DNA from 2 places in the Exiguobacterium sp. JMULE1 genome. Region 1 is predicted to be linked to the other one. Evidence: a T-box and tRNA genes for the amino acid it is inferred to sense, from the RefSeq annotation. Region 1 holds a T-box; the other holds one or more tRNA genes.

Region 1 (16,419 bases):
CGCAACGAAAGAAACACCAGAACTCATGCCACTTCCAATCTCGCTTTCACACCGTCTCGCACGCCGTTTGGCAGAAGTGCGTAAAAACGGTCAACTCGACTACCTTCGTCCGGACGGAAAAACACAAGTCACGGTCGAATACAACGAGAACAACGAGCCGGTTCGTGTCGATACGATCGTCATCTCGACACAACACGCGGAAGAAGTTACGCTTGAGCAAATTCAAGCTGACTTGAAAGAACACGTCATCACACCGGTCATCCCGGCTGAATACATCGACGCAGCAACGAAATTCTTCATCAATCCAACTGGTCGTTTCGTCATCGGCGGACCACAAGGAGATGCTGGATTGACGGGTCGTAAGATCATCGTTGATACGTATGGTGGATACGCACGCCATGGCGGTGGAGCATTCTCTGGTAAAGATCCAACAAAAGTCGACCGTTCAGCTGCATACGCAGCACGTTACGTCGCGAAGAACCTCGTTGCTGCAGGTCTTGCAGACAAAGCAGAAGTTCAACTCGCGTACGCAATCGGTGTCGCGCACCCGGTATCAATCGCGGTTGATACATTCGGTACAGGAAAACTTCCTGAAGCACAACTCGTCGAATTGGTTGCTGAAAACTTCGATCTTCGTCCGGCTGGAATCATCAACATGCTTGATCTCCGTCGTCCGATCTATCGTCAAACAGCTGCATACGGTCACTTCGGTCGTACAGATGTTGAGCTTCCATGGGAGCAAACAGATAAAGCAGCAGTTCTTGAAGAACAGGCAAAACGTTTCGCATAATCAAAAAGTCCGAGAACCCTACGCGGGTTTTCGGACTTTTTTGTTTACGTGGAACTTTGCAGGAAACGAATGTTTTTTCTAGAAGAGGGTAAAAGTACATGAGTCGATTCGTATGAATACAAAGGGGGGTTCCGATTATGGAAATACGCGAAGCTATTCCAGCCGATGCAGGACGTATTCATGACATTGCCGTCACATCCTGGTTGGATACGTACGCAGAAATCTATTCCGAGCGCTCGAAAGCGCATTTCGTGCAGGAAGCGTATCCGCAAGAGGAGGTTGTTCGTGCGATTCGGACGGCAGAAGAAGCACGGGGAGAGTATTTTTATGTCGGAATCATCGATGAGGAAATCGTCGGTTTCATTCATGCTGTTGATGTTGAGGGAACGTGGGAAATCATTCGTCTGTACGTCTTACCGAAATATCAGCAAAACGGAATCGGACGACGATTGATCCGTGAACTCGAACGACAAGGAGCCGTCCCACTCGAAGTATACGTGGAGGCACGTAACTATAAAGCGCGTCAGTTCTTGACCTCATTCGGTTTTGAAGAACTCAGTGAGATGACGGAAGAAGTCTTTGGGCAAGTAGAATCTGTCATTCGCCTTCGCCATGTCGCCTCGTGAAATCCGTCTTGGGACGGTTTTGTGTGCGTTTGAAATAAGGTATCGTAAATAGGAAGTATGAAGTGAAGAGGTGAGTTTGTGGTTGAACAACCAACAGGAATCATCGTATTAGTCTATCCGTTACAACTGCGTGCCCGTCCGAGTGAAGCTTTGATTCGGGTACTCGAACGAGAGTATGAAGTATTGCTCGTCGACGCCCCACGTCGTATCTCGTTTGAAGAACATGGTCAACTGTTAAAAGAAGCATTACGTGAAGCCGGGAAACGCAAGCTACCGATTCATATCGTCGCCTGTAGCATGGGCGCACTCGTCGTCAATCGTCTGTTGCAAGAATATGAATTACCGGTAGCAAGCCTTGCGTTCATTTCACCGTTGTTTGATTGGCACCCTTCGAAACAACTCGGAGGCGTCAAACAAGTCTTCGCAAGTGCGTTCGATCGTTTCCGTCCCGATGCGCCACTCGGTACGTTGCCGTTTGGTCAAAGTACGGAAGATACCGTTCGCATCGGTGAGTTGACCTATGCACAGTACCGGGAAATCGAAGAAGAGATCGTCGTACATGACGAAGAACGAAAAAAACTGCCGCGTGTGAACTTGGCTTGTTTTTATGCACCGGACGATCAGTTCGCAGACGTCAAGTTAACGCTTGAAGTATGCCGGAAAATGGGTGGCGATCAGATTTACTTACAACGTCTACACGGTTTTCCGCATTTTAGTTTCGAACGGTTGAACACACGGTTTGCAGAAAAATTAATGTTGTTCTTTAAGCTTGTTGAAGAATGAAATAACAAAAGTGATGCCTCTAAAAAAGGGGCATCACTTTTTTGTGCCCATCATCCGCGTACTTTTTTCTCGATCGCGATGATGAACGGGGGATGATTTTGTTGGTTCAAGAAGCGATACTGGAGAACGGCATAATCTTGCTGATCAAGGGCTGTGACGTAATCGAGGACAGCGTCACGTTCTCGTTTTCCTTCCAAGTGACCGTGATAGACGACGAGGACGACAAGACCGCCGGGAGCGAGGACCGGGAGGAGGGCATCGAGTGCTTCAAGCGTCTCTTCTCCGGTCGTCGTGATTGATTTGTCGCTTCCAGGCAGGTATCCGAGATTGAAGACACCAGCGCGGACAGGACGTTGTTCGTCCGAAAGACGGGCACCGACATGGATGTGGCTTTCATGGTAAAGGTCGACGCGTGCTAACATTCCGGCTTCGTCGAGACGTCGCGTCGACTCCTCAATGGCTTGTGCCTGGACGTCGAACGCAAGAACCCTTCCTTCTGGACCGACACGTTCTGCTAAAAACTGTGTATCATGTCCATTTCCGGCAGTCATATCGACGACGCAGTCTCCGGGCTCGATAACGGACTCGAGTAATTGTTTCGTATAAGGTAATACACGGGCAAGTGACATGGCATAGACTCCTGTTCCTATAGTCTGTTTTTCTAGTAATGGTTCAGTATGTGCAAGATTCTTTCTGCATTATATCATTTTTTGATTCGTTGACGAAAAGCGAAGTAGCTTGACAGTTAGGGGACGGATTGCGTAAAGTGGCAAGGTTGAGAATGAAATAGGAGGACCACAGGTATGCCAAAATTACCAAAAGCGGTCTGGATCCTCGTCCTTGCGATGGCCATCAATACGACGGGATCCTCTTTTTTATGGCCGTTTAATACATTATATATTCATGAATATTTAGGAGAGTCGATGACAAAAGCAGGGATGGCATTGTTCGTCAACTCTGCCTTAGCAATCGTCGGAAACTACTTAGGTGGAAAAGCGTTTGACCGTCTCGGTGGCAAGAAGACGCTTGTCATCAGTGTCATCGGACTTGTCCTGTCTTCCGTTGGCTTGTTGCTATTTCATCAGACGTACCTCGGATACGTCGCGATGCTTGGATTGATTGGATTCGTCGGTGGGATGGTTTTTCCGACGATCTACGCGATGACGGGTGTCATCTGGCCGGAAGGCGGGCGCCGTGCCTTTAATGCGATCTATGTCGCACAAAACGTCGGTGTAGCGCTCGGGACAGCAGTCAGTGGTCAAATCGCTGCCTTTTCGATTCAGTACATCTTCATCGCCAATCTCGTCCTCTACATCGCCTTTGCCATCATTTTGTTAGTCGGTTTATCCTGGATTCAGGCACCAGCGCGGATGCATGCGGCACATGACGAGATCGAAACGACACGCACACCCCTTGCGCGCGGTGCGGCACGGACGATGTTGCTCGTCTCGATCGGGTATGCCTTACTTTGGTTCGTTTATGTGCAATGGCAAGGAACCTTTGCCGTACACACGAAATCGCTCGGTGTCACGATTTCCGAGTACTCGATTCTTTGGACGATCAACGGAGCACTCATCGTGTTCGCACAACCTTTATTAACACCAATTCTCCGGTGGTTTGGAGATGACTTGAAGCGACAATTGATGACCGGTACAGGAATCTTCCTCTTGTCTTATCTGATCGTTCCGTTCGCAGGCGGCTTCAAGATGTTCCTCGTCGCGATGATCATTTTGACGATTGGTGAGATGTTCATCTGGCCAGCGGTTCCTGCTATGGCGGCGAGACTCGCGCCAATCGGAAAAGAAGGAGAGTTCCAGGGATACGTCAATATTGCCGCTTCAGCGGGACGGATGATCAGTCCGACCGTCGGAGGGTTGATCTACGATTTATCCGGTATGTCAGCGGTCTTCTTGACATTGATTGGATTGATTCTGTTAGCAGGCGTCGTATTCCTTCGTGCCATTCCTAAAATCACATCATGAGCATCATCTGTAAGACAGCGGACATTAGATTCGCTGTCTTTTTTTTACATCATTAATGCGCTAATTATAAAACAAATCATTATTAATATGGAATATTTCGGCAAAGAAACGGGTACTTTCTAATCAAGAACTTGAAAAGAAAGTTCATGTGAACGTTGCTTCTTTTTGACTGGAGGTGCACGAATGGAAAGGTGTCAATTCATCACAGATGCCGCAACTTGGACGACACACGTACAGCAACAGCCTCTTGATATCTTCTACAGTCACCAATACGTCACGCTTAACGCTAGACCGTCTGAGCAAGCGGTGTTATTCCGTTATGAAGGTCATGCGGGAACACTGTTCTATCCCTTTTTAAAGCGTCGGATTTTTGATACGCCTTATTCAGATCTCATCACGCCGTATGGCTACGGCGGACCGGAAATCGTCGGTCGCTTAACCGCAACTGAAATGCAGCATGCACGTCTATCGTTTGAAAGGTGGGCGGAGCAAGAATCGGTCGTCTCGGAAATGATTCGCTTTAATCCGTTGACGGGCAATGAACGACTCATGCGTAACTGGACGGAAGCTTCTTTCATCCGTCATACGACGAGCATTGATTTGCGCCCCTCACTAGAAGAAATCATGCAGACGTTCCATAAGAAAACGAGAAGTATGATTCGTAAATCGCTCGCTTCACCGTTAACCGTTAGAACAGGAACACGAGACGATTTATCTGTTTTTTTGGCGTTGTATCATGAAACGATGGACCGGAAGAATGCTTCGGCTCATTACTATTTTACGGCGAGTTATTTTGAGCAATTATTTGAAGCGAATCCACTCTGTGAGCCATTGTTACTGATTGCGGAAATCGACGGAAAACCTGTTGGTGGATACTTCGTATTGCTCGGAAAAGAATATGCCCACGGTCATTTGATTGGTTGTAAGCGGGACGAAGCGAAGATGTTCCCAAATCAACGACTTGAGTACGAAGCGATTCTTCAGGCGAAAGCACGCGGTCTCGTCGAACAACATCTCGGAGGTGGATATCAAGAACGGGATAGTCTCTTTGAGAGTAAATGCCGTTACACCGGGTACCGTTTATTTGAGTATCATCAAGGAAAATCGATTCTTCAACCAGCCATATACGATCAGTTGTGTATACGATACGGGTCAGATGCTAATTCGGATTATTTTCCGGCTTACCGACAAACCAGTGTCCAAATGGCGACAAGTTAAACAGTAACTAAATGAAGAAGGTGAAACGACTACATCGTGTAGTCGTTTTTTTGATATGCTGAAATCATGATAGATCAATTGAGGGGGATGTGTCTTGAAAAAACGAGGTCTTATTTTTGATATGGATGGGGTCATCTTAGATAGTGAAATCCGCTACTTTGAGGTCCACCAGCAGATGTTCAAAACGTTATCGATTCCGCTCGATCCGGTTCAGTATGCGACATTCATGGGGAAAACAGGAGATGAGATGTGGGAAGAACTTGTCGCGCAACACGAGCTCCCAGAAACAGCGAGTGCTTTACTTGAGGAAGAACATCGCTTGTTTCAAATTCATGCAAAACCAGAGGCGTGTGGTTTAAAAGAGGGAGTCAAACAAGTCATCGAACAAGCGACGTCTCTTGGTTACGATATCGGGATCGCTTCTTCGAGTTCGCTTCAAAAAATCGAACGCGTCATCCGTCATTACGAGCTTCCAATCACGCATTACGTCAGTGGGGAAGAAGTCGTGCGTTCGAAGCCGGATCCTGCGATTTTTCGACTTGCGGCATCACGAATCGGGCACGCACCTGAGAATTGTCTCGTCATTGAAGACGCTGCAAACGGGATGATCGGCGCAAAAGCAGCAGGTATGGAAGTGATTGCGCTTCTTGATGACCGGATGCCAGCGCAACGCTTAGAACAAGCAGATCATATTGCGCGATCGCATGCGGAAATCGAGGAAATTTTACGGAAGCGTTGACGCTTGAGGAAGAAACAGATTACACTAGGAAAAGATAGTCAAATGCATGGAACTGAAGTAGTAGGGGAAAGGTGCCGTCAAGAGAGCTGGTGGAAGGTGCGAACCAGTCGGTAACAACCGTGAACTCGTCAGGGAGCACGATTCGTGAAGTCGTAGTAGCGAATCCGGTCCTTCACACCGTTATCTGTGAATCAAGCGGTCTGTCATAGACAGACAACGTGGGTGGTACCGCGGAAGCCAAACCGGTCTTTCGTCCCTATTCCTAGGGGCGGAGGACCGGTTTTTTTTAGATTAGAGGAGGAAAAGACATGCCGTACAATCATCGCGAAATTGAACCAAAATGGCAGGCGCGTTGGGATCAAGACAACGCCTTCGTCACGACAGAAGATCCAGAAAAAGAAGGGTTTTATGCCCTTGATATGTTCCCGTATCCGTCAGGTGCCGGACTCCACGTTGGACACCCGGAAGGCTACACAGCAACGGACATCCTCGCACGGATGAAACGGATGCAAGGATACAACGTCTTGCACCCAATGGGTTGGGATGCATTCGGGTTACCAGCAGAACAATACGCCCTCGATACAGGGAATGACCCACGTGAATTCACAGCGAAAAACATCGAGACGTTCAAGCGTCAGTTGAAAGAACTTGGATTCTCCTATGACTGGGATCGTGAAATCAACACGACGGATCCGAAGTACTACAAATGGACACAGTGGATCTTTACGAAGTTGTATGAAAAAGGACTTGCGTTCGTGGACGAAGTCGCGGTCAACTGGTGCCCGGCACTTGGAACCGTTCTTGCGAATGAAGAAGTCATCGACGGATTATCTGAACGCGGAAATCATCCGGTCGTGCGTGTTCCGATGCGTCAGTGGGTCTTGAAAATCACGGAATATGCGGATCGTCTTCTTGAAGATCTCGATGACCTCGATTGGCCGGATTCTGTTAAAGAGATGCAACGGAACTGGATCGGGAAATCAGAAGGTGCTGAGATCGATTTCACGATTGATGGACATAAAAAACAAGTTACGGTCTTTACGACACGTCCGGACACAATCTTTGGTGCGACGTACCTCGTGCTTGCGCCGGAGCATCCATTCGTAGCTGACATCACGACAGCGGATCACAAGGAAGCCGTCGATACGTACATTTCGCAAGTCCAAACGAAGTCAGACCTCGAACGGACGGATTTAGCGAAGGAAAAAACAGGCGTCTTCACGGGTGCTTTCGCCGTCAATCCAATCTCAGGTGATCGTCTTCCGATCTGGATCGCTGATTATGTCCTTGCTTCTTATGGAACGGGTGCAATCATGGCAGTTCCAGGACACGATGAGCGCGACCATGAATTCGCGAAACAATTCGACTTGCCAATCGTTGAGGTCGTCGCGGGTGGAAACGTCGATGAAGCAGCCTATACAGGAGAGGGCGAACACGTCAACTCGCATATGCTTGATGGTCTTGGAAAACAAGAAGCAATCGAGACGATGATTGCTGAACTCGAAACGAATCAAGTCGGACGCAAGAAAATCACGTATCGTCTCCGCGACTGGTTGTTCAGTCGTCAACGGTATTGGGGTGAGCCAATCCCAGTCGTTCATATGGAAGATGGTTCGATGAAGACGCTTAGCCAAGAGGAATTACCGCTCGAACTTCCAATCATTCCGGAGATCAAGCCGTCTGGTACAGGCGAATCACCACTTGCGCTTGCGGAAGACTGGTTGGATTATACGGATCCTGAAACAGGAATGAAAGGGCGTCGCGAGACGAATACGATGCCACAATGGGGCGGAAGCTGCTGGTATTATCTTCGTTTCATCGATCCGCACAATGAAGAGGCGATCGCGGATCCAGAAAAATTAAAATACTGGCTTCCAGTCGATATTTACATCGGTGGTGCGGAACACGCCGTTCTCCACTTATTGTATGCACGCTTCTGGCATAAAGTCTTGTATGATGCAGGCGTCGTGCCAACAAAAGAACCATTCCAGAAGTTATACAACCAAGGGATGATTCTTGGAGAGAACAACGAGAAAATGTCGAAATCACGCGGTAACGTCATCAATCCGGATGAAATCGTTAAATCGCATGGTGCGGATACGTTACGCTTGTATGAAATGTTCATGGGTCCACTCGATGCATCAGTTGCCTGGTCTGAGAACGGACTTGACGGTGCGCGTCGTTTCCTCGATCGTGTCTGGCGCTTGTTCGAACGGACAGCAGACATTCAAGATGTCACAGAAGTCGATGCTGACTTCGAACGGACATACCACCAGACGGTCAAGAAGGTTACGGAAGACTTCGCGAACATCCAGTTCAACACCGGAATTTCGCAACTCATGGTCTTCGTCAACGAAGCAAACAAACAGCCGGTGCTTCCGCGTCACTTCCTTCGTGGATTCATCCAATTGTTAACACCAGTTGCACCGCACCTTGGTGAGGAACTCTGGGAACAACTTGGATTTGAAGAGACATTGACGTATGCGGCATGGCCAACATTCGATGAATCGAAACTCGTCAGCGATACGATGGAATTCGTCATTCAAGTGAACGGAAAAGTTCGCTCGAAAATCGAAATCAACATCGACGCGACAAAAGAAGAAATCGAGGCACTTGCCTTTGCCGACGAAAAGACACAAGAATGGATCGGCGACAAGACGGTTCGAAAAGTCATCGTCGTACCGAAAAAACTCATCAATATCGTCGCGAACTAAGTCATGACCCCTTCCGTTCACTTGATACGAATGGAAGGGGTTTCTTCATTTCCGTCGCAAGTCCGCTTTTTTTTTGAACGTCCTTCTGATACACTGAATCAGAAACCGAGAAAGAAAGGCGATTACCATCAATGAAACGATCTTATATAGTCTATACAACGATTTTTGCCGTCGTTTCGGGTTTGATTCTTTGTGTACTGCTCGTCTTCTCAAAACCAGAGACGATGTCGCGTATTCAGGAAACGTTCGCGAAAATCGAGACGCAATCGAAGCATCAGGCAGCTGTCAAACAGGTGCCGACGAAAACGCCTTCAGCCATTCCGAATCCGGAAGAACCATTAATTAAGAATGTCCAGCAGATGTTATATGATGATTCCATCGGGTCGTACCTCGTCGTCACAGACGATTATCGTTTCTTTGAAATTAGTGGAACAGGTGAGAGGATCAATGCCTCCTTCCAATTAGAAGAAGGGAAATTACTTCTTTCTGGCCTCGATGGCATGACACTCGTTGACGGAGAGACCGTCGCTTTATTGACATCGAATCAGATTCTCGTGACAATCACGCGAAAAGATGGTGTCTGGAGCGAAGAAAAACGTGAAAAAGTACAGGGGACGACGATTCGAGACAGTTTCCATGGGCTTGGATATGATTCGAAGAAAAAGGAATTCTATACGATCAATCATATCCGTGCAATCGGACGTGTGGAATTGACTCGTTTCGCCATGAAAGAGGATAAAATTAAGATTGATCCAGATGCGTCGGAAAAGAAAAAACGCGCTTTAAAGAAAAAGCAAAAGCCGCCGTATTTATCGATCGTAGAACGAAGTAAAATTGAACCGGCGAATGGGATGCGAAGTGATGCGAAGAAAGTATTCGAATCCGACTTCCGACCAATTGGTCTTGCGGAACGACAAGGACGCATCTACACACTTGATTCAGAAGCACTCTATCTCTATTCGATTGATCAGAAAGATCAGACGATCACGGGAGAGACGGCAAGTCCAAAGGTCTATGGTTCAAAAGGGATTTTCGTACAGGATAATGAATTGTTTGCCTTAGTCGAGACAGATAAGTTTTCGAGCCGATCGTTCACACCGATTGACTGATGCATAAAAAGAAAAGACCCGATTCTTCTGATTAACACAGACGAATCGGGTCTTGTTCATATTAAGAGACAGTGTCACGTGCCATTTCTGCAGCGTGGCTACCGGCGCAATGACCCGTCACGAACGCGGCTGTAATGTTGTATCCACCCGTATAGCCGTGAATATCAAGAATTTCACCAGCGAAGAATAACCGTTCGGCTTTTTTTGACATCATTGTTTTTGGATCAATCTCTTTGATCGAGACGCCGCCACCCGTGACGAAGGCTTTATCGAAATCGAGCGTTCCCGTTGCTCTGAGTGGGAATCGTTTCAATTGTTGGAGGAAGTCCGTCCAGTCTTGTTTCTTCACTTGTGTACAGACTTCATCGCCAAAGCCGATTCGAGCGAATAGGAGTTCAAGCAACCGTTCTGGTACGAAACCACGAAGAGCATTGCGGACTGTTTTCTTCGGATTTGCGGCAATGGCTGCTTGGAAACGTTCCGTTAAGGCACCGAGGGATTCGTCCGGGAAGAGATCAATCGATAGATGAACGATCGTTTCTTTCGAACGTTTGCGTTCTTTGATCGTATATTGGCTACACCGTAAAGCAATCGGACCACTTAAACCGAAGTGTGTGAACAGTAGATCACCTGTATGTGTCTTGATCGCCTTATCTTTTTTACCGTGGACCGTTAGAGCGACGTCACGCAGCGACAGCCCTTGTAATGTTTTTTCGTGAATGAACGTATCACCTAACAGAATCGGAACTTCCGTTGGGAAGAGTTCCGTGATCGTGTGACCCGCTTTTTCAGCCCACGGATAGCCGTCACCCGTTGAACCGGTATGCGGAACAGATTGACCACCGACCGCGACGATACAACTTTTCGCTTCAAGACGCATGCCATTCTCTAATATGACAGCTGCAAAAGAACCATCCGGATGGAAATCGAGCGTAGCGACTTGCGCATCCGTTTGAATCTCGGCACCATGCGCGCGGATTTGATCGATCAATACACGAACGACATCCGCTGCCTTATCTGAGACAGGGAACATCCGACCGTTGTCCTCTTCTTTAAGTGCGACGCCAAATCCTTCGAAGAGTTCGATGATCGATTCATTGTTGAATTGAGAGAAGGCGCTATATAAGAAACGTCCGTTTCCCGGGATCGACTGGACGAGCTCGTCGAGTGGTTTTCGATTCGTGACGTTACAGCGTCCGCCGCCAGAGATTGCGAGCTTCCTTCCTAATTTATTCCCTTTATCGAGCAGGAGTGTTCGAGCTCCAGCTTGTAAGGAGGCGAGCGTTGCCATCAAGCCGCTCGGTCCGCCCCCGATTACGATTACATCGTACATATGGTCACCTCATTCATAGAATTCTGCTTGTTTCACTTTAGCAGAAGTTGCGACTGTAAACAAACCGTCTCTTTCAATTCCAGAAAGACAGCGGTATAATGATTTGCAATTGTGTACGAGAGAACTTGTATAATGAGACAGTCATGATTAGAGTGTCGAGTTTAAAAATTAGAAAGCGTGAGGGATGTTACCATGTCCACAGTCAACAATAAACAGTCCACTTCTCCCGGTAATGCGGGATTCGTTCGTGGGACGATGCTCCTATCCGGTGCGTCACTGATTTCCCGCGCACTAGGTTTGATCTACCTCTTTCCATTCCAGTTCATGGTCGGTGCTACAGGTATCATGTTTTATACGTATGCCTACAACTATTACACGATCATGATTGGTGTCGCGACAGCGGGAATTCCCGTTGCCGTCTCAAAATTCGTCGCCAAGTATAATGCGCTTGGGGAATACGATACGAGTGAGCGATTGTATCGATCGGGTTTGAAAATCATGTCCTTGACCGGCGTTGTTTCTTTTCTCGCCTTATTCTTCCTCGCTCCGTATTTAGCCCACCGAGCGATTCCGGGTGGGGACGTCGATTCAGCGGCATACGTCGATGCCGTCACGATGACGATTCGAGGAGTCAGTTTTGCTTTACTCTTGATTCCGCCGATGAGTATGACGCGTGGATACTTCCAAGGATATCAATCGATGGGACCGACCGCGATTTCACAAATTTTAGAACAAATCGTCCGAATCATTTTCTTGCTCGCAGGAGTCAGCATCGCCATCTATCTCTTTGATTCTGGGGTAGCATGGGCAGCGACGATTGCAACATTCAGCGCATTTATTGGAGCAATCGGAAGTATAGTCGTTCTGATTTACTATTTCCGTAAACGTGCGAGTGGATTACGAGAACTCCGTGCAACTCAAACCGTCCGTTCGCCGGATCGCCCGTTAACGGATTTGTACAAAGAGTTGTTAGCCTATGCGATTCCAATCGTCATGGTAGGCGTTTCGACGCCGCTTTATCAAGTCATCGACCAGAATACGATGAATGCAGCATTACAAAGTATCGGTTATACACTCGAAGCGGCCGGAAACGCGACTGCCTATCTGATTGCGGATAGTCATAAGATCGTCTTGATTCCGGTGTCGGTCGCAACAGGATTGTCGTTGTCGGCAACTCCACTGTTGACAGCTTCCTTTACGCAAGGCGATATGCGGAAAGTACGGGCTCAAATCTCACAGATTTATCAACTCGTTTTCTTCGTGACGATTCCGGCAGTCGTCGGGATGATTCTCCTTAGTGAAGAAACGTTCCATGTGCTCTTCCCGAAAGATCAAGCGGCCTGGGTCTATTTATTAAGTTATGCGCCGAGTGCATTGTTCCTTGCCTTGTATTCTGTTACGGCAGCCGTCCTTCAAGGGATTAACCGTCAGTACTTCACGATCATCGCAACACTTGCTGGACTACTTGCGAAGTATCTCTTGAATGCGCCGTTGATTCATTTGACGGGTGATGGAACGGGTGCTGGTTATGCGACGATCATTGGTTATCTCGTTGCGACGGGATTGATGTTCTTCCGGATCACACAAACGGTGAAGTTCCCATTCAGTACGGTCTTGCGCCGGACATCTTTGATTCTAATCATCAGTGCATTGATGGGAGCAGGTGTTGCACTCGTGAAGTGGGGCATGGTGTCCTTCTTACCAGAGACGACATGGGCATCTCTGTTGATCCTGATCATTGGTGCGGCAGTTGGAATCGTGATTTTCGCTGGACTCTCGATTTGGAGTGGATTAGCAGAAGTCGTATTAGGACGTAAAATTTCATTGAAACGAGGACGAGGTCATGCGTCTAGATAAACTATTATCCAACATGGGGGCAGGCTCCCGAAAAGAAGTAAAACTTTTGCTCAAGGCAGGGGCAATTCAAGTCGATGGTGAGATCGTTCGTGATCCGAAACAACATGTCGATGTCGAGTCACAACAGGTTCTGATGTACGGCGAACCGGTCACGTATCAAAAATACATCTACTTGATGATGAATAAACCACCGGGTGTCATTAGTGCGACGGAGGATAAACGAGATGAGACCGTCATCGATCTGTTGTTTGAAGACGTGACGTATTTCAAACCGTTTCCGGTCGGACGACTTGATAAGGATACAGAAGGTTTGTTGTTACTGACAAACGATGGAGCGTTCAATCATGCCTTGATGTCTCCGAAAAAACACGTTGAAAAAACGTATTACGCGGAAGTGACAGGTGTATTGACGCAAGAAGACGTCGAGGCAATTGCGGCAGGCGTCACCTTAGAAGACGGTTATCAGGCAAAGCCAGGAAAACTCGTCATCTTATCGACGACAGAAACAGATTCAACGCTTGAATTGACGATCACGGAAGGGAAGTTCCATCAAGTCAAACGGATGATGCTTGCCCTAGGTAAAGAGGTCACGTTCTTGAAACGGCGCTCGATTGGTCGTTTAGAGCTTGATTCGGCACTTGCACTCGGGGACTACCGTGAACTGACACAAGAGGAATTGTCGTTATTTGATTGGCAACCTGAATAAGCAAAGCAAAAAGGCGGTGGAATGAATGTACATTCCATCGCCTTTTATTGTGGGATTTAATTATTGATTACGTAGTGCTTCTGCGATCGGATAAGGACCGCTGAGTACTTCGAATACACGAGATTGTGTCGGATGATCAATCAAGTGAACGAACAGCGCTGCCACATCGTCACGAGACACCTTACGATCTTCGTATGAATCAAAATGCTCTTTCGTTTCAACAGTACCTGTTGGGTCATCGTAGCTGAGCGGACCAGGACGGACGATTGTATAGTTGAGTCCACTTTCTTTGAGGTGAGCGTCTGCTGCTGCTTTCGATTCAAGATACACTTTTAGTTCGCCTTTCGGTTCTTCCGTACCGACTGAACTGAGCATCAGGAAACGATCGATCCCGTTGGCTTTTGCTGCATCGATGACTTTGATCGCACCTTCCTGATCGACGGCGCGTGTCAATTCGTCCGATGCGCCACCAGCACCCGCTGCAAAGATGACGACGTCCGCGTTACTGATGACGCCACTGACATCCTTCGTCAAATCCCCAAGTCTGACTTCAGATGCGCCGAGTGCAATCAAATCGTTGATTTGATTTTCTTCCCGTACGACCGCGATCGCTTGGTGATCTCCTTGTTTAGCGATCAATTCGACCATCTTGCGTCCTGTCGTTCCGTTTGCTCCAATGATTAAAATATTCATTCTCATCATCTCCTTCTCCCAATAGCTATACCCTACGTTTTAAAAAAGATAACAAAAAAAGACGCGAAGAATCGCGTCATCGAAAGATATACATAGTGAAACAGTGGATCAACCCGCTTGCTTTTGTTTCTTACTCGACGTCCATGTACCGCGTCGAGGGCTCACAATGAGATTGTTGTATTCAAGCACGTTCAAATCCCGCTGGACGGTCCTTGAAGTGATGCCAAACTCTTCAACCAACTCTGCTGTCGTAGTAGCTCCGTTCTCTTGGATGTAGAGATAGATCGATTTAATCCGGGTCAACATACGGTCTGTAGAATCTTTCATTGGTATAACCACTCCCCCAATGGATAGAATAGTGTTCTAAAGCTTCGGGTGACAAAAGACAATGCAATATCCAGTTGTTTCGCCTTTAGTATAACGTTTTGATATTAAAATGCAAGTAATTTAACCGAACGTTTTCATAAAAAATATATTCAAATGGTTTGTAAAGTCGATAATTTAGGTTTTATTTTAGATTAATGTTCGTCATTTCAATAAATAAAAAAGAAAACAGAATTTGGATGTTCGTATCTGAACGAATATTCGCTATACTAGGAAGGTGTATAGGAAACGAATCCAAAACCCGTAATGAAGGAGCGAAATCAGATGGTGAATTGGAAAGAGGAAGTACTCGCACGTCGCGAGGACTTATTAGAAGATTTAAAAGAATTATTACGGATTCCGAGTGTACTCGACGAATCCACGATCGAAGAGGGCGCGCCGTTTGGTCATGAAGTCAAACGTGCCCTCGATTGGATGCTCGCGACAGGGGAACGCGATGGGTTCACGACAAAAAATGTCGATGGGTATGCAGGACATTTGGAATATGGTCAAGGGGAAGAGTTACTCGGTATTCTTTGTCACTTAGACGTCGTACCAGCTGGTGGCGATCACTGGACATACGGTCCATTCAACCCGACGCTTGTAGATGGAAAACTGTATGCACGTGGAGCAATCGATGATAAAGGACCGACGATGGCAGCTTATTACGCTTTGAAAATCGTCAAAGAACTTGGCTTACCACTCTCGAAGCGCATCCGTCTGATTGCAGGAGGGGATGAGGAGAGTGAATGGCGTTGTGTCAATCATTACTTCAAACATGAAGAGATGCCCACACTTGGTTTTGCACCAGATGCCGACTTCCCGATCATCAATGCGGAAAAAGGACTCTATGATGGGTTATTGATTCAAGGGAAACCAGCGCAAGCATCTGATACAGGCTACCATCTCGTTCGTTTTGAAGGTGGCGAACGTCCGAACATGGTTCCAGGTCATGCCCAAGCGCTTCTTCGTGTCGTCGAAGTAGGAACGCTTGAGACGGATTTCCATGCTTATCTTGAAGAACAAGGTTTGACGGGAACAGTCAAGCAAGAAACGGAAGGTCTCATACTTGATGTCAATGGTGTCGCAGCCCATGCGATGGAGCCGGACAATGGTAAAAATGCTGCTTTACATTTGGCACGTTTCCTCAATACGCTTCACTTGGATTATAACGGTCGTCGTTACATTCAACTCGTGACGCATATGTTCCGGGATTCTCGCGGTGTAGCGATGGGTGTCGCTGCTTCAGACGAGACAGGTGACTTAACGATCAATGGCGGTGTATTCCGTTACGCCGAAGAGCAAGGAACGGCATCAATCAATATCCGTTACCCGTATACAGCAGACTTCACGGAACGTTTGCAAATCATCAAGGAAGCCGCGGCAGGATATGGTTTTGAATTGCAGACGCGGACGCACATGACACCGCACCATGTTGATCCAAACCATGAATTGATCAAGACGCTAAGTGCCGTCTATGAGCGCCATACGAACCAATCAGCTGAT
Region 2 (16,419 bases), 570 kb from region 1:
CGATCAAGACACGGTAGCGTACCACTTCCATGAGCCACTTGGCGTCGTTGGTCAAATCATTCCGTGGAACTTCCCTCTCCTGATGGCTGTCTGGAAGCTGGCACCGGCTCTCGCAGCAGGAAACTGTGTCGTCTTAAAACCAGCAGAACAAACACCAGCGAGCATCATGGTACTCGTTGAGCTCATTGAGGATTTACTCCCACCGGGTGTTCTTAACATCGTCAACGGTTTTGGTCTTGAAGCAGGGAAACCGCTCGCGTCGAGCAAACGGATTGCCAAAATCGCCTTTACGGGTGAGACAACGACAGGACGTTTGATCATGCAGTACGCATCGCAAAACTTGATTCCGGTCACCCTCGAGCTCGGTGGGAAATCACCGAACATCTTCTTCGAAGATATCATGCAGGCAGATGATGCTTTCTTCGATAAAGCAATCGAAGGATTACTGATGTTTGCGTTGAACCAAGGAGAAGTCTGTACGTGTCCGTCGCGTGCCTTGATTCAAGAATCAATTTACGAGCCGTTCATGGAACGTGTTCTTGAGCGTGTCAAAGCCATCAAGATCGGAAATCCTCTTGATTCGGACGTCATGATGGGGGCTCAAGCTTCGAACGAACAGATGGAGAAAATCCTTTCATATCTTGAAATCGGTAAGTCGGAAGGCGCAGAGTGTCTCATCGGTGGAGAGCGTAACATGCTTGAAGGGGATCTTGCCGAAGGATATTACATCCAACCAACGATCTTCAAAGGGCATAACAAGATGCGAATCTTCCAAGAAGAAATTTTCGGACCGGTTCTATCGGTCACGACATTCAAAACGGAAGAAGAAGCACTCGAAATTGCGAATGATACGTTATATGGTCTTGGTGCCGGCGTCTGGACACGCGATATGAACCGTGCTTACCGGTTTGGTCGTGCAATCGAAGCAGGACGTGTCTGGACGAACTGTTATCACCAATATCCAGCTCACGCGGCGTTTGGTGGTTACAAAATGTCAGGGATCGGACGTGAAAACCATAAGATGATGCTCAACCATTACCAACGGACGAAAAACCTACTCGTTAGCTACAACCCGAATAAACTCGGTTTCTTCTAAGTCGGAAAGGACGTGGATGCAAATGGTGGAACGTGTTCAGGCGACAGCAGCTTGTCTAGAGTTAATCGACCAGTTGAGAGAAAAACACGGTCCGTTGATGTTTCATCAATCTGGTGGTTGTTGCGATGGCAGTTCCCCGATGTGTTTTGCGCAGGGTGATCTATTCCTGGGAGATCAGGATAAAAAACTGGGAGAGATCGGTGGTTGTCCGTTTTATATTCATGAAGATCAATATGAGTACTGGAAACATACGCAACTCATCATTGATGTCGTGGATGGTCGAGGCGGAATGTTCTCTCTTGAAGGTGTCGAAGGGAAACGTTTTTTGACACGCTCCCGTGCGTTCACGCAAGAGGAATACGCTGAACTATCAGCATCAAGCTAAGGAATCAAACACGGTTTCGTCGAGGTGACTTGTTCATTCAGGTCGCTCGTACGGAATCGTGTTTTTTGTTCGTATCACGACGTTCGAACAGGATAAAAGTTGGTAATGCGGCATAAGAACGGTATAATGAACTCATATTTTGACGAGAAGATAGTTTCACACTATGACATTATAGGGGGTCACCATGAAATATCCATTTTTAGGTTGGACAGGTCAAACGATCGGAGTGACGGCGCCCTCCTCCGGATTAAGTGAACAGCAACAGGAATGGGTCGAACGAGCAGTTGAACAGGTACAAGCACGACAAATGAACGTCCGTTTAGGCGAAACGATTTGGTCGCATCAACATGCTGAGAGTGCACCGGCTAAACAACGGGCCGAAGAATTGAACCGCATGATGACGGATGAGACGATTGATGCCGTCATCCCGCCATTTGGCGGGGAACGCGCCATTGATCTTTTACCTGAGTTGACGCTAGCTACTTACCAAACAAAATGGTTGCTTGGCTATTCCGATATCAGTACGCTATTGCTCAGTCTGACGCTTCAGACGGGAATTGCAACAGCACATGGTCCGAATTTCGTTGAGCTTCGAAGTGAAGAATGGGACGAGACGACAAGTGCCTGGCGACGAGTACTTGCGACGCCAACTGGAGGAACCGTTACACAGTGGGCTTCCGATCGTTATCAATCCAAATGGACTGATGAAGAACGTCCAGCAGGTTCGTTATTTCAGCTAACGGAAGCGACGGAATGGAAAGCACTTGATGAGCGAACAGAAGTGACCGGACGTATACTTGGTGGGTGCCTAGAGACGATTCGCCATCTGATTGGGACACCGTATGGAGATGTGCAGCGTTTCCAGCGTGAAGAGATCAACGGAGAACCGATACTCTGGTACTTTGAGGTGTCTGAAGCGAATTCGGCAGAGGTGCACCGGACGCTGCGACAAATGGCGTATGCTGGCTGGTTCAACCATGCGGCTGGCTTTTTATTCGGGCGCACGTCTGCAAGGATTACAGAAGACCTGACATGGCTAAACGTGTATCAATATCTAGCGGATGAGACAGGCTTACCAGTCTTATACGATCTTGACATCGGTCATCAGCCGCCGCAGGTGACGTTAATCAATGGAGCGACGGGTACGGTTCGTATTCAAGGAAAAGATTCACGAATCGATCTGACGTTCAACTAAAAAGGAGAGCACGCAATGGCACGTCGTAAGTTTCAAGCATTAGGCGTTTATAAACGCGTCCATATCAATCCGGAGACACGTCGGATGACGTTACCGGAACCATTTTACGATGCACTTCGTCTAGAAGATGAATTGCTGATTGCACAAGTCGGAGATGTTCTCGTCATGCGACGTCCGGGGGAGGTCGTCGAGACAGAAACAGATTTATTGAGCGAACTCGTAGAAGATGGATTCACGGGTACAGAGCTCGTCCAAGAATTTGCCTACCGGCGTCAGCAACAAGAACAGCGATTACGTCAACAAGTCTTGCAGGATGAAGAGGATGACCATGCTGCTCAACTGAAGATCGAGTTATAACGGAAAGAAGGAGTGGGGCAGATGCGTCGCAGAACAAAAATTGGAATCGGAGTCATCGGATCCGGATTAGTAGCAGCGAGTTATTATTTTTACGAGATGGCAATCGCTACGAATCCAAAGCCATTCTTATCGAATAATCGAGATCTAAGTGACGAGATGGTCCGATTGATGCAACCTGGTCAGACATGGATCAAGGAGCAACCGCTTGAGCGGATCGAGATTGAAGCGAAAGACGGTTTAACGTTACGCGGGCATTTTCTTCCGTCACCTGTTCCGTCAAATCGGATCGTCATTCTCGTGCACGGGTACGGAGGCGTCGGAACGGATTTAGCCGGATTCGCCTATCTGTACCATCAGGCCGGTTTCCATGTCATGATGCCCGATAATCGTGGACACGGAATGAGTGACGGTCACTACATCGGATTCGGATGGCATGATCGGGAAGATTGTCTCAGTTGGTCGAACTATCTGATTGAACGGATCGGACAGGAGGCGAAACTATTCCTGCATGGCGTATCGATGGGAGGGGCGACCGTATTGATGACGAGTGGCGAACAACTCCCACCACAAATCAAAGGAATCATTTCTGATTGTGCCTATACGTCCGTTAATGCAGTCCTTGCGTATCAGATGAAGCGGATGTACCGTCTACCACACTTTCCGTTCTTAGGCATGACGAGCGTATTGACGAAGCTAAAGGCTGGTTATACGTTCCGTGAAGCATCTGCGCTGAAACAGGTCAAAAAGGCACAAGTACCGATTTTGTTCATCCATGGTGGGGCGGATACATTCGTACCGACAGACATGGTGTATGAGCTGTATGAAGCTTGTCCAACGGAAAAAGAGCTCGTCGTCATTCCAAATGCCGCTCATGCGATGGCCTATTTTGAGGATCCAGCATTGTATGATGATGTCGTCGAGAAGTTCGTTCGCAACATCTTGCGAAATGATTGACAACTCCGTTCTTTACCCGCTATATTAATATCATAAATCAACGTCGTCGTGGCGGAACTGGTAGACGCGCTAGACTCAGAATCTAGTGGTGGCAACACCGTGGAGGTTCAAGTCCTCTCGGCGGCATAAATGATTGAAGGAGGCAATCCCAGCAGGGGGTTGCCCTTTTTTTATTGCTGAATAGAAAACGATTACAACGAATAAAAATTCAGAAATATTTATCTTTTTAGAATTTTTCTGGTAAAATACGTTTTAAAGAGGGTACTCTTCAGGGAAAGTACTAAGTGAAGTAGACAATCTTTAACACATAGGAGAGGGGAAACAAACATGAAAAAAGGGAGTATCTTGCTAGCGCTCTTGATGAGCTGTGTTCTCGTACTTGGTGCATGTAGCATCGGTTCGAAAGAAGAAGAGTCGTCTGAAGGAAAGACTTATAAGGTCGGCATTGACGTCACGTATCCACCATTCGAATATAAAGACGGGGATACGTACAAAGGAATCGACATCGATCTCATGAAAGCAATCGCGAAGGATCAGAACTTCAAGATTCAATTTGAGGCGATGGACTTTAGCGGCATCATTCCGGCACTTCAAGCAAATCAATTGGACGTTGCCATTGCCGGTATGAGTATTACGCCAGAACGGAAGAAAGTCGTCACATTCTCGGATCCATACTTCAAAGCTGGTCTTATTCTAGTCGTCAAAGAAGATGAGAATGGTATTAAATCTGTCAACGATTTAAAAGGGAAAAAAGTAGCCGTCAAAAAGGGAACGACGGGTGCGAAATATGCAACGGATAACGCAGATAAACTGGGCTTTACAGTCACACAGTTCAATGACAGTCCAGCGATGTTCCAAGAAGTGAAGAATGGTAACGCTGCTGCTTTGATTGAAGATTATCCTGTCATCTCATATGCAAACAAACAACAAAACCTTGGATTAAAACTTGTCGGAGACCGTCTCAACGGGGACAACTACGGAATCGCTGTCTTAAAAGGTGAGAACGAGGATCTGATGAAGAAAATCAACAAAGGGCTTGCGAATCTGAAAGAAAACGGTGAATACGATAAAATCGTTGACACGTATCTGAAATAAGTCGCAAGGCGATAAGGGAGTGGGATAGCCAATGGAAGTGGTCAAAACCGCATTTCCATTTTTCTTGGAAGGGCTTCAAGTCACATTGTATATTTTCATCATCGCGGTCATCGTCGGCTTTCTGATTGGCTTAGTCGTCGCATTGATGCGGTTATCACCATCAAAAATCTTAAACGGGATCGCAATTGTCTATATTGATGTCATTCGCGGAACGCCATTCATCGTTCAGTTATTCTTCATCTATTTTGGACTCAATTCGCTCGAATGGTTATCGATGGACCGGATGTATGCAGGGATACTGACGGTCGCAATCAATGCCGGTGCTTATTTTGCGGAGATCATTCGAGCTGGTATCCAGTCGATTGATAAAGGACAAACAGAAGCTGCGCGTTCACTCGGGATGACAGGGCGTCAAACGATGGTACAGATCATCTTACCGCAAGCATTCCGACGGATGTTACCAACGATTACGAACCAATCGATCATCAGCTTAAAAGATACATCGTTGCTGTCGATCATCGGAATCGCTGACTTGACGCAACAAGGTCAGGTTCAGCAATCGACGACGTTCGAACCATTTATCGTCTGGTCTGTCGTCGGATTGATGTACTTCGTCATCATTTATCTCTTGTCCTTAGTGGCGAAGTTCTTGGAACGGAGGTTTACATTACGATGAGTATCATTGAAGTGAAGAACTTAAAAAAATCCTTCGGTTCGAATGAAGTCTTAAAAGACATCAACGTCTCGATTGCAGAAAAAGAAGTCGTTTGTGTCATCGGTCCGTCGGGATCTGGGAAAAGTACGTTTTTACGCTGTTTGAATCGATTGGAAGAGATCACGGGTGGCACGGTCATCGTCGATGATTTCGACATTACGAGTCCAAAGGTCGATATCAACAAGGTCCGGGAAGAAGTCGGGATGGTCTTTCAACATTTTAATCTCTTCCCACATAAGACCGTGCTAGAAAACGTCACGCTCGCACCGATTAAAGTGCGTAAATCGGATAAAGAACAGGCGAAACAGCGGGCACTTGAACTACTCGATAAAGTCGGATTACGTGAAAAAGCGGATAATTATCCAGGTGAATTATCTGGAGGTCAAAAACAGCGGGTCGCTATTGCCCGCGCGCTTGCGATGAATCCGAAAATCATGTTGTTTGATGAGCCAACGTCAGCGCTTGACCCGGAAATGGTCGGTGACGTGCTTGCCGTCATGAAACAGCTTGCCCTTGAAGGCATGACGATGGTCGTCGTGACCCATGAGATGGGATTTGCTCGAGAGGTTGGAGATCGCGTCTTATTCATGGATGGTGGCTATATCGTCGAAGAGAACGTGCCACAAGCATTGTTTGATTCTCCACAACACGAACGGACGCAATCGTTCCTTAGTAAAGTCTTATGATGGAACCGGCGTATCTAAATGCGGATACGCCGGTTTTTTGACGAATCATAAATAACTGGCTAAGCGCTCATAAGAAAAACTTATACATTTAAGCGCAAGAATTTGGGAATTCGAAATGCACACACAGGAAAAGAGTAGTAATATAGTAACGAAGGCACTTTCATGGAAGAATGACACGATCATTCCTTCTCATGACGTTCAGCGTTTTATTCATGCAATTCCTTTTGAAAGCGCTAACAGGTAGAGGGCTGGAAACACATCGAGTATCCACTGGATGTGTGGGGAGAAATATAGAAACGGGGGGAACCGTACATGGCAGGCCACGAGCAAGATCAACAAGCATTCTATGGACCAAACCTTGGCTACATCATTGAATTGTACGAGCGTTTTTTAGAAGACAAAACATCCGTTGATGAGGAGACACGTGCTTATTTCGAAGAGCATGGTGCACCCGTGACGGAACCAGTTGTACCGATGCAAGTCGAGACAGGAGATTTCGAAAAATATCTTGCGGCGAATCGTTTAGCGGAACAAATTCGTGCAAAAGGACATCTTGCGGCGGATATCTATCCGCTGAAGGACCATCCGCGAGAAACAGGATTATTCGAATTGAGTCAGTACGGATTGACAGAAGCAGATCTTCGAAAAATGCCAGTCTCACTCGTCTGTCCTGAACCACCAACTGGTGTACAGGACGCATTTGAAGGCATCGAACATTTAAAAGCGCAGTACACGGGAGCAGCCGCAGTTGAGTTCCAGCATGTCGACGATCTCGATGAAAAGAAATGGCTCCGTCAGAAAATCGAGCAAGGTGCTTTGACAGCGACGCTAGATGCTGAACAAAAGAAACAGTTGTTCAAACGCTTAGCTGAAACGGACCTCTTCGAAAAATACTTGCACAAAACATACGTCGGTCAAAAACGCTTCTCGATTGAAGGACTTGACGCGATGGTGCCATTGCTCGACACAATCGTCGGACACCTCATCTCGAACGGGTCGGAGACGATCAATATCGGAATGGCACACCGTGGACGGTTGAACGTTTTGGCGCACGTACTCGGGAAGCCGTATGAAATGATCTTTGCTGAGTTCCAGCATGCACCAAACCACGACCTCGTACCATCTGAAGGCTCGATTGGGATCACGTACGGTTGGACGGGCGACGTGAAGTATCACCTCGGTTTAAACCGAAAACTTGAGCAAGAGACACGTAACGTGCGGATGACGCTTGCGAACAATCCGTCGCACCTTGAGTTCGTCGACCCAGTCGTCGAAGGCTTCACACGTGCGGCACAAGATGATCGCTCACAAAAAGGAGCACCACGCCAAGAGCAAGCGGCTGCTGCTGCGATCCTGATCCACGGTGATGCAGCGTTCCCAGGTCAAGGAATCGTGGCTGAAACATTGAACTTAGCGAATCTCAAAGGATATAACACCGGCGGAACGATTCATATCATCGCGAACAACACGATCGGCTTCACGACGGAGCCGACGGACTCCCGTTCGACGCGTTACTCGAGTGATCTTGCCAAAGGATATGAGATCCCAGTCTTCCACGTCAATGCGGATGAGCCGGAAAGCTGTCTCGCTGTCGCGTTGCTCGCGAGCGAGTATCGGGCAACGTTTAAGAAGGATGTCATGATTGATTTGATCGGATATCGTCGTTTTGGTCATAACGAAATGGATGAACCGATGAATACGAACCCGGTCTTATACGATTTGATTCATAAACATGATCCAATTCGTGTCTTGTACGGGAAAACACTTGTCGCGAACGGGGATGCGACAGCTGACGAAATTCAATCGATTGAAACATCGATCAATGACCAGATGAAAGCAGCTCGTGAAAAAGTACCAAACGTCGAGAAAGAGTATGGTGGGGTCATGCCGGACGTCGTCTTTAAAGGCGTTCCGACCATCGAGACAGGGGTCTCGATTGAAACATTGACGGCGTACAATGAAGAATTATTACAGTGGCCGGACGGCTTCCAAGTGTTCCATAAACTTGAGAAGGTCCTGAAGCGCCGGACGGATGCGTTCTCAACGAAGAACGGAATTGACTGGGGACATGCCGAAACATTGGCGTTCGCTTCGATTCTCTCAGATGGAACACCCATCCGCTTGAGCGGTCAAGATTCTGAACGGGGAACGTTCGCACAACGGAACATTAATCTTCATGATGTGAAAACAGGAGAAGGCTTCTCGCCACTCCATGCCTTGTCAACGGCAACTGCATCATTCTCGGTCTACAACAGTCCGTTGTCTGAAGCAGGTGTACTTGGTTTTGAATACGGTTATAACGTCTTCGCTCCGGAAACACTTGTATTATGGGAAGCGCAATATGGGGACTTTGCGAACTCAGGTCAAGTCATCTTCGACCAGTTCATCTCAGCTAGCCGAGCAAAATGGGGACAAACGTCAGGTCTCGTCATGTTGCTTCCGCATGGTTATGAGGGGCAAGGACCAGAACACTCGAGTGGTCGTTTAGAACGTTTCTTGACGTTATCGGGTGAGAAAAACTGGACGGTCGCGAACGTGTCAAGTGCTGCCCAGTACTTCCACCTGTTGCGCCGACAAGCAGCGATTCTCGGGAAAGAGGAAGTCCGACCGCTCGTCGTCATGACGCCGAAGAGTCTCTTGCGTCATCCGCTTGCGACATCCGATGTCTCTGAGTTGACGGAAGGTAGTTTCCAACGTGTCATCGAACAAGCTGGACTTGGCGAAGCACCAGATCGTGTTAAACGTCTTGTGTTCTGTTCTGGTAAGATGGCAATCGATCTAGCAGAAGCCGTTTCAAAATCAGATGAGAATCTCGATTGGCTACAAATCGTCCGGGTCGAGGAGTTGTATCCGTTCCCGGCGAAAGCCTTACAAGAAGTCATCGCGCGCTATGAAGCCGTCGAAGAGATGGTCTGGGTACAAGAAGAACCGAAAAACATGGGGGCTTGGTCCTTCATGGAACCTCGACTTGAGACAGTCGCACCGAACGGCATCCAAACCGTCCGTTACATCGGTCGTCGTCGTCGTTCTAGTACAGCAGAAGGTGACCCGTCAGGTCATAAAGTAGAGCAGGCACGTATCATCAATGATGCACTCACAGCGACTGTTTCTACTCCAACAGCACCATCACACGTATCAAATCACACATCATAACTTAAGATAGAATCGAGTCATAGGGGGAGAATACGATGGAAATCAAAGTACCAGAACTTGCCGAATCAATTACTGAAGGAACGGTGGCGTCTTGGTTAAAACAACCAGGTGATCACGTGGAAAAAGGGGAAGCCATCGTTGAGCTCGAGACAGATAAAGTCAACATCGAAGTACCGTCAGATGAAGCAGGTACGTTGACGGAAGTGATGGCTGCTGAAGGAGATACAGTTCGCGTCGGGGAAACGATTGCTGTCATCTCTGCTGGTGGCGAGGCTCCAAAACCGGCTGCGGCAGAACCAGTACAAGAAACGCCAAAAGAGACACCAAAAGCAGAAGAAAAAGCGGAACAACCGGTGGCTGCAGCAGCGACTGAAAGTACATCTGTTGCGGATCGTCCGATTGCTTCACCTGCTGCCCGTAAACTGGCTCGTGAAAAAGGAATCGATTTAGCACAAGTGGCGACGCAAGATCCACTTGGTCGCATCCGCGTCCAAGACGTCGCGACGTTTGAAGTAGCACCACGTGAGCAAGCAAAACCGGCTCCTACGAAACCCGCTACACCGGCACCAGCACCTTCAGCCGCTCCTGGGAAACCGGAAGAGCGAATCAAGATGTCACGCCGTCGTAAGACGATTGCGAACCGACTCGTTGAAGTTCAACAAACGGCAGCGATGTTGACGACATTCAATGAGATCGATATGTCAGCGGTCATGGCACTACGTAAACGTCGCCAAGAGAAATTTGTGAAGGAAAACGAAGTCAAGCTCGGATTCATGTCATTCTTTACAAAAGCAGCAGTCGCAGCACTGAAGAAGATGCCATACTTGAATGCTGAGATTCAAGGGGATGAAATCGTCCTGAAGAAATTCTACGATATCGGGATTGCGGTCTCAGCACCGGACGGTCTCGTCGTTCCTGTCGTACGTGATGCGGACAAGAAGAACTTCGCTGAGATTGAAAAAGATATCATTCAACTCGCTGTCAAAGCGCGTGACAACAAACTCGGTCTATCTGACTTGACGGGTGGTACGTTCACGATCACGAATGGTGGTACGTTCGGTTCACTCATGTCGACACCGATCTTAAACGGTCCACAAGTCGCGATTCTAGGGATGCATGCAATCAACTTGCGTCCTGTCGCGATTGATGCTGAACGGATGGAAAACCGTCCGATGATGTATGTCGCACTCTCCTACGACCACCGAATCGTTGATGGAAAAGAAGCCGTTACGTTCCTGAAGCACATCAAAGATTTGCTTGAAGATCCAGAGTCATTGATTTTCGAAGCGTAAGTTTCAAGAAGACCCGTTTGATCGAACGGGTCTTTTTCTATGTCGTAATAACACTTTGTCATCAAATCACGAAATGACATTTACATTTTCTCTATATCAGCTTCATACATACGACTTAGGATAGGTATTGTAAGAATATTTCAAGGGGGAATCAATTATGTTGAAACAATTTGGGTTAACGATGGCTGCAGGCGCGATATTAAGTACAGGTTTTCCGACAGAAGATGTCGGTGCACAATCAAAAGGAAAATCATTGCTCGATCCAAATCGAATCATCAACGTCGCTCACCGCGGAGCTTCAGGGTATGCACCAGAGCATACGATGCCAGCTTATGAAATGGGACATAAGAAATTTAAAGCAGATTACATCGAGATTGACTTACAGATGACAAAAGATGGTCAATTGATTGCGATGCACGATGAAACGGTTGATCGGACTACAGATGGGACGGGTGCTGTCAAAGACAAGACACTTGAAGAAATCAAGAAGCTTGATGCAGGAAGCTGGTTCAATGAAGTAAACCCTTCACTTGCTCGAAAAGAGTACGCTGGATTAAAAGTGCCGACACTTGAAGAAATTTTCTCGACATATGGAAAGCATGCGAACTATTATATTGAAACAAAATCGCCAGAGGTTTATCCAGGTATGGAAGAGAAGTTATTGAATACCTTAAAAGCTTATGGTTTATCGAGTGATCGTGTAAAACCGGGTCAAGTCTTAATTCAATCGTTCAGTGAAGCAAGCCTTCAAAAAGTCAAAGCCATGGATCCGAATGTACCGCTTATTCAGTTGATGGAAGCGAACGAAGTCAAGGCATTGACGGATGATCGATTGACTGCAATCCGTCAGTATGCAGTCGGTGTCGGTCCTTCCTTCAAAGCGTTGACACGTGAGAACGTCTCAGCGATTCGCGCGCATGATTTATTACTTCACCCGTATACTGTCAATGAAAAAGCGGATATGGTACGTATGCTTGATTATGGTGTTACAGGTGTCTTTACGAACTATGCCGACCGTTTCAATGATGTCGTGAAAGGGCTGTACAAAAAATAAAGTAAAAACGAAACAATACTATTTCTTCTTTCGAACAGGAAAGGAGGAATAGTTTTTTGTTTTTAAAACTCGTATTTTAAATCCAATATTTCATTCCATACGTAAACCCTATAGAGGTTTATCAGAATTTCGAATCATGAGACAAAACAATGTAGTCAGTTTCGTATTTCATGGTACGATAACAGTGCAGTTTTGGGAAGGAATGGAGTGAGGATCGTGAGAATTACACAGTATACGGATTATGGACTACGTGTGTTGATGTATCTCGGGGTGCACCGGGATGTTATCACACCAATGCCGCAGATTGCCAAGCATTATGGCATCTCATCCAACCATTTAATGAAGGTAACACAACAATTAGCGAAACTTGGCTATGTCGAATCAACAAGAGGTCGGTCAGGCGGACTCCGTTTGATTCGTGAGCCAAAAGACATCAACATCGGGAAAGTCGTTCGGGAGATGGAACCGATGGATATCGTCGAGTGTTTTGGAAGCAACGGTCATTGTGTCATCGAACCAGGATGCCGTCTAAAAGGTGTGCTCGGACGAGCGCTTCGAGCTTTTATCCGGGAACTGGAACAGCATACATTAGAAGAATTGCTAGATAATCGTGATGAGTTGGCACTCTTGTTTGCTGCCTCATCTTTACAGCGTTCCTAATCAAAAAACCCTCGTTTCCGTGAATGGAAGCGAGGGTTTTGTCATAGCGATACTTATACGTCATCTTGGCGTTTCTTTGGTTCCACATGTTCTTTATTCTGGGACAAGTCGTCACGAACAGACGATTTCCACAACGGAACATTGCTGTAATATGCAGCACGAGCGATCAGATGTCCTCCAATCGGTGCTGTGATGAGCACGAACAGGATGCCGAGAACGACACGAGAGGAGAAGAATCCATCTTCAGTGACGAAATAGATGATGACGCCGATTAAAATCGACATGACACCTAATGTCGCGCTTTTAGATGCAGCGTGAGCACGCGTATAGACATCCGGTAAGCGGATCAGACCAAGCGCGGTGACGAGACTAAATCCCATACCGAGCAAGGCGAAGACCGCGACGATCAATTCATTGGTTGCGATCACGTTCGATGATCTCTCCTTTCTCGATATATTTTGAAAAGGCAACTGTACCGATGAAGGCGAGTATACCAATCAACAGTATGACTTCGAGGTAGTCGCTCGTCCGTAAGATGATCGAGACAAGTCCAACGATTGAAATCAAGCTGATACCAATTGAATCAAGCGCGATGACACGATCCGCAATACTTGGTCCTTTGATGACCCGGTAAAACAGACCAAGCATCGAGAGAAAGACACCCCCGAGTGCGATATAGATTAAAATATCGAACATCACCGACTCACCTCCAGAATGGCTTTCTCAAAACTATCGCGAATCGAAGCGACCGCTTCATCGACCTCTGGCATGTGGAGTGCATGAATGTAGAGTGTCTTATTATCATCCGAGATATCAACGACAAGCGTTCCCGGTGTCAGCGTGATCAGCATTGACAGCAACGTGATTTGCCACGGTTGATCGAGTTCGGTCTCATAGGCGAAAATACCAGGTTGAATATCTAACTTCGGCTTTAAAATGATTTTCAAGACATCGATGTTCGCGACGACAAGCTCGTAGAGAAAGCGGAAAAACAATAGGACGAGTGCGACGACAGGTCCGAGATAAAAGCGACCTTTGAAGCCGCGACGGAAAGCGAACATCGCAATCAGCCCTAGCGCGTAACCGATGACGAAACCGGAGGCCGAGAAATTGTTTGAGAGAAACATCCACAAGAATGCAAGAAATAAGTTGAGCAAGACTTGAAATGCCATGAATTAACGACCTCCTTTTAGTACGGCATCGATATAGAGCGTTGGATTCGTCAACGGTTCGACGGCTTGTTGAATCAGTGGACGCATCGCCTCAGCACCTACTCCATAGAGAACGCTGAGCGCAACTAAGACAATCGTAGGAACTAGCAGCTTGGGAACAAGCGCTTGTTTATCACCCGAGTAGGTCTTCGGTGTTCCCCAAAAGGCACGCATGAACAATTGAACGACGGAATACAAGACGAGCAGACTTGATAGTAAGACGATGATCGGTCCAATCAACTCACCAGCTTCAATACCACCACGAACAATCAGGAATTTCCCAATGAACCCGCTGAGCGGTGGAATCCCGGCAAGTGATAACGCCGCGATGAAGAACGTCCAACCTAGTACAGGATAGGTTTTGATCATCCCTCCCATATTTTTCAGTTTACTCGAGCCGGCAATTCCGACCATGATCCCTACGAGAAGGAATAAAGCGGCTTTGATCAACATATCATGAAGAAGGTAGAAAATCGCACCTTCTAGTGCTTGCGGTGTCATGAGGGAAACCCCGTACAAGATGACCCCGACTGCGACGATGATGTTGTAGATGATGATTTGCTTCGCATCCCGTGTCGCAAGCGCACCGATCACCCCGATGATGATCGTACTGAGAGCAAGGATACTTAAGATTTGATGAATCGTTCCAATCTCATTTGAGAAGAACAAACTATACGTCCGTAAAATCCCGTAGACCCCGACCTTCGTCAGCAAGGCACCGAACAGAGCAAGAACAGGCGTCGGCGGTACTTGATAAGAACCAGGTAACCAGAAGTAGAGCGGGAAGATCGCACCTTTTAATCCGAAGACGATTAGGAATAACAAGGCGATGACGTTTAGGATTGCCGGCTGTCCGACCTCTGAAATCTTTTGACTGATATCCGCCATGCTGAGTGATCCGATGATTCCGTACAAGAAGGCCACCGTCATGACGAATAATGCGGACGAGATGACGTTGATCAAAAGATACTTCAGCGATTCTCGTAATTGTGCCGGTTTCCCGCCGAGAACGATCAAGACATAAGACGAAATCAGGAAGACTTCGAAGAAGACGAACATGTTAAAGATATCACCTGTCGTAAAGGCACCATTGACACCAACGAGCAGGAATTGAACGGCGATGAAATAGTAGTATCGTTGATAGGAAACGCTCAAGTAGACAATGGCATACCAGATGATACAAAGAACAAGAATGCTCGTCGTCGTGACGAGTAAAGCGGATAGCATGTCAGAGACGAGTGTGATACCAAAAGGTGCTGGCCAGCTACCGAGTGTGACTGTTAAGATGCCGTTCGACCGGACAGTCAGCACAAGATAGATGGAGACACAGACAGTCAAAATCGTCGAAAAGAGGGAAACGATTCGTTGTCCTTTGAGGTGTCTCGGGAAAAACATCAAGATGACACCCGTCAACAAAGGGATGATGATTGGTAGTAGCGGTAAGTTAATCATTCGAATCGGTTCCTTTCATCTCTTCGATATTATCGGTTCCGAGTTCTTGATAGGCACGATAAGCGAGTACCAAGAAAAAGGCAGTGACACCAAAGCTGATGACGATGGCGGTCAAGACGAGTGCTTGCGGTAGTGGATCCGTATAGGAAGTCACGCCGTCCTTTAAGACCGGAGCCGCGCCTCGTTTTAATCCACCCATCGTCATGACGAGTAGATGGGCAGCGTGGCTGAGCAACCCTGTTCCGATGATAATGCGAAGAATACTTTTCGAAAGAATGAGATAAATGGCACACATCGTCAGGATGCCTGCGGCGATCGCCATGATGATTTCCATATTAATCACTCTCCCCAATCGTTTGAATAATCGTCATCGTCACACCGACTACAACAAGATAAACACCAAGATCAAACAACATCGCCGTATGAAGTGATGTCTTACCGAATAACGGTAGGTTGAAATAGTCATGTGCATGTGTGAAGAACGGGACGTTAAAGACAAGCGCTCCTGAAGCCGTCAGTACGGCAATCAACATGCCAAGAGCCGTGATCCATTTGTAGTCGAATGGCAAAATCCGGCGTAACGTCTTGATGTCGTAAGCAAGTAAGATCAAGACAAGAGCAGACGCCGTCACAAGACCACCAATGAAACCGCCACCTGGCGTATAGTGTCCAGCAAAGAACAAGTAGACAGCAAACAGGAAGATGATGAACGTGATAAAGGAAGTCGCGGACTCTAAGATGACGTCATTCGTATGTTTTTTTGTCTGCTTTTTCATTTATCCATCCCTCCTGTTCGTCTGAATTTAATCATCGTGTAAATTCCGATTCCGGCAAGTGCGAGAACGGCAATCTCAAACAACGTATCGAAGCCACGGAAGTCGACGAGAATGACGTTGACCATATTACCGCCAGCGGCAAGATCAGCGACATTATCGATGTAATATTTGGCGATTGAAGTAAACGATCGTTGGCTGAGAGAAGCAAGTGCGACGAGTGTCACCGTCAGTCCGACGAGTGCCGAAATCAAGGCGTTGCCGAGCTTGAACGGAATGCGCTCTTCTTTCCGGCTGATTTCCGGTAAACGATAGAAAACGAGCAGGAACAGAGCGACCGA

The links. The T-box of region 1 lies ahead of leuS (leucine--tRNA ligase). A T-box ahead of a tRNA ligase gene usually reads a tRNA of that ligase, here a tRNA-Leu.
Region 2: it has a tRNA-Leu gene. The T-box ahead of leuS (leucine--tRNA ligase) is inferred to sense a tRNA for this amino acid. The anticodon was not compared.

What each region holds. Positions count from the first base shown of each region.
Region 1 is NZ_SGWC01000002.1:2,242,572-2,258,990, reverse strand. Features, by position in the region: gene metK (methionine adenosyltransferase) at 1-790, shown strand, start outside; gene EXW93_RS12070 (GNAT family N-acetyltransferase) at 928-1,416, shown strand; gene EXW93_RS12065 (serine aminopeptidase domain-containing protein) at 1,495-2,199, shown strand; gene mnmM (tRNA 5-(aminomethyl)-2-thiouridylate-methyltransferase MnmM) at 2,250-2,849, opposite strand; gene EXW93_RS12055 (MDR family MFS transporter) at 3,003-4,181, shown strand; gene EXW93_RS12050 (peptidoglycan bridge formation glycyltransferase FemA/FemB family protein) at 4,365-5,399, shown strand; gene EXW93_RS12045 (HAD family hydrolase) at 5,494-6,138, shown strand; T-box leader at 6,177-6,399, shown strand; gene leuS (leucine--tRNA ligase) at 6,447-8,852, shown strand; gene EXW93_RS12035 (hypothetical protein) at 8,984-9,961, shown strand; gene EXW93_RS12030 (BaiN/RdsA family NAD(P)/FAD-dependent oxidoreductase) at 10,023-11,294, opposite strand; gene EXW93_RS12025 (putative polysaccharide biosynthesis protein) at 11,487-13,151, shown strand; gene EXW93_RS12020 (pseudouridine synthase) at 13,138-13,857, shown strand; gene EXW93_RS12015 (SDR family oxidoreductase) at 13,918-14,550, opposite strand; gene EXW93_RS12010 (DeoR family transcriptional regulator) at 14,659-14,877, opposite strand; gene pepV (dipeptidase PepV) at 15,199-16,419, shown strand, end outside.
Region 2 is NZ_SGWC01000002.1:1,671,810-1,688,228, reverse strand. Features, by position in the region: gene adh (aldehyde dehydrogenase) at 1-1,096, shown strand, start outside; gene EXW93_RS09230 (DUF779 domain-containing protein) at 1,119-1,481, shown strand; gene EXW93_RS09225 (S66 family peptidase) at 1,666-2,676, shown strand; gene EXW93_RS09220 (hypothetical protein) at 2,692-3,033, shown strand; gene EXW93_RS09215 (alpha/beta hydrolase) at 3,055-3,987, shown strand; tRNA gene EXW93_RS09210 (tRNA-Leu) at 4,030-4,113, shown strand; gene EXW93_RS09205 (transporter substrate-binding domain-containing protein) at 4,315-5,082, shown strand; gene EXW93_RS09200 (amino acid ABC transporter permease) at 5,114-5,758, shown strand; gene EXW93_RS09195 (amino acid ABC transporter ATP-binding protein) at 5,755-6,483, shown strand; gene EXW93_RS09190 (2-oxoglutarate dehydrogenase E1 component) at 6,796-9,636, shown strand; gene odhB (2-oxoglutarate dehydrogenase complex dihydrolipoyllysine-residue succinyltransferase) at 9,672-10,928, shown strand; gene EXW93_RS09180 (glycerophosphodiester phosphodiesterase) at 11,086-11,982, shown strand; gene EXW93_RS09175 (Rrf2 family transcriptional regulator) at 12,199-12,642, shown strand; gene mnhG (monovalent cation/H(+) antiporter subunit G) at 12,696-13,070, opposite strand; gene EXW93_RS09165 (Na(+)/H(+) antiporter subunit F1) at 13,054-13,290, opposite strand; gene EXW93_RS09160 (Na+/H+ antiporter subunit E) at 13,338-13,814, opposite strand; gene EXW93_RS09155 (Na+/H+ antiporter subunit D) at 13,818-15,305, opposite strand; gene EXW93_RS09150 (Na(+)/H(+) antiporter subunit C) at 15,298-15,639, opposite strand; gene EXW93_RS09145 (Na(+)/H(+) antiporter subunit B) at 15,641-16,081, opposite strand; gene EXW93_RS09140 (Na+/H+ antiporter subunit A) at 16,078-16,419, opposite strand, start outside.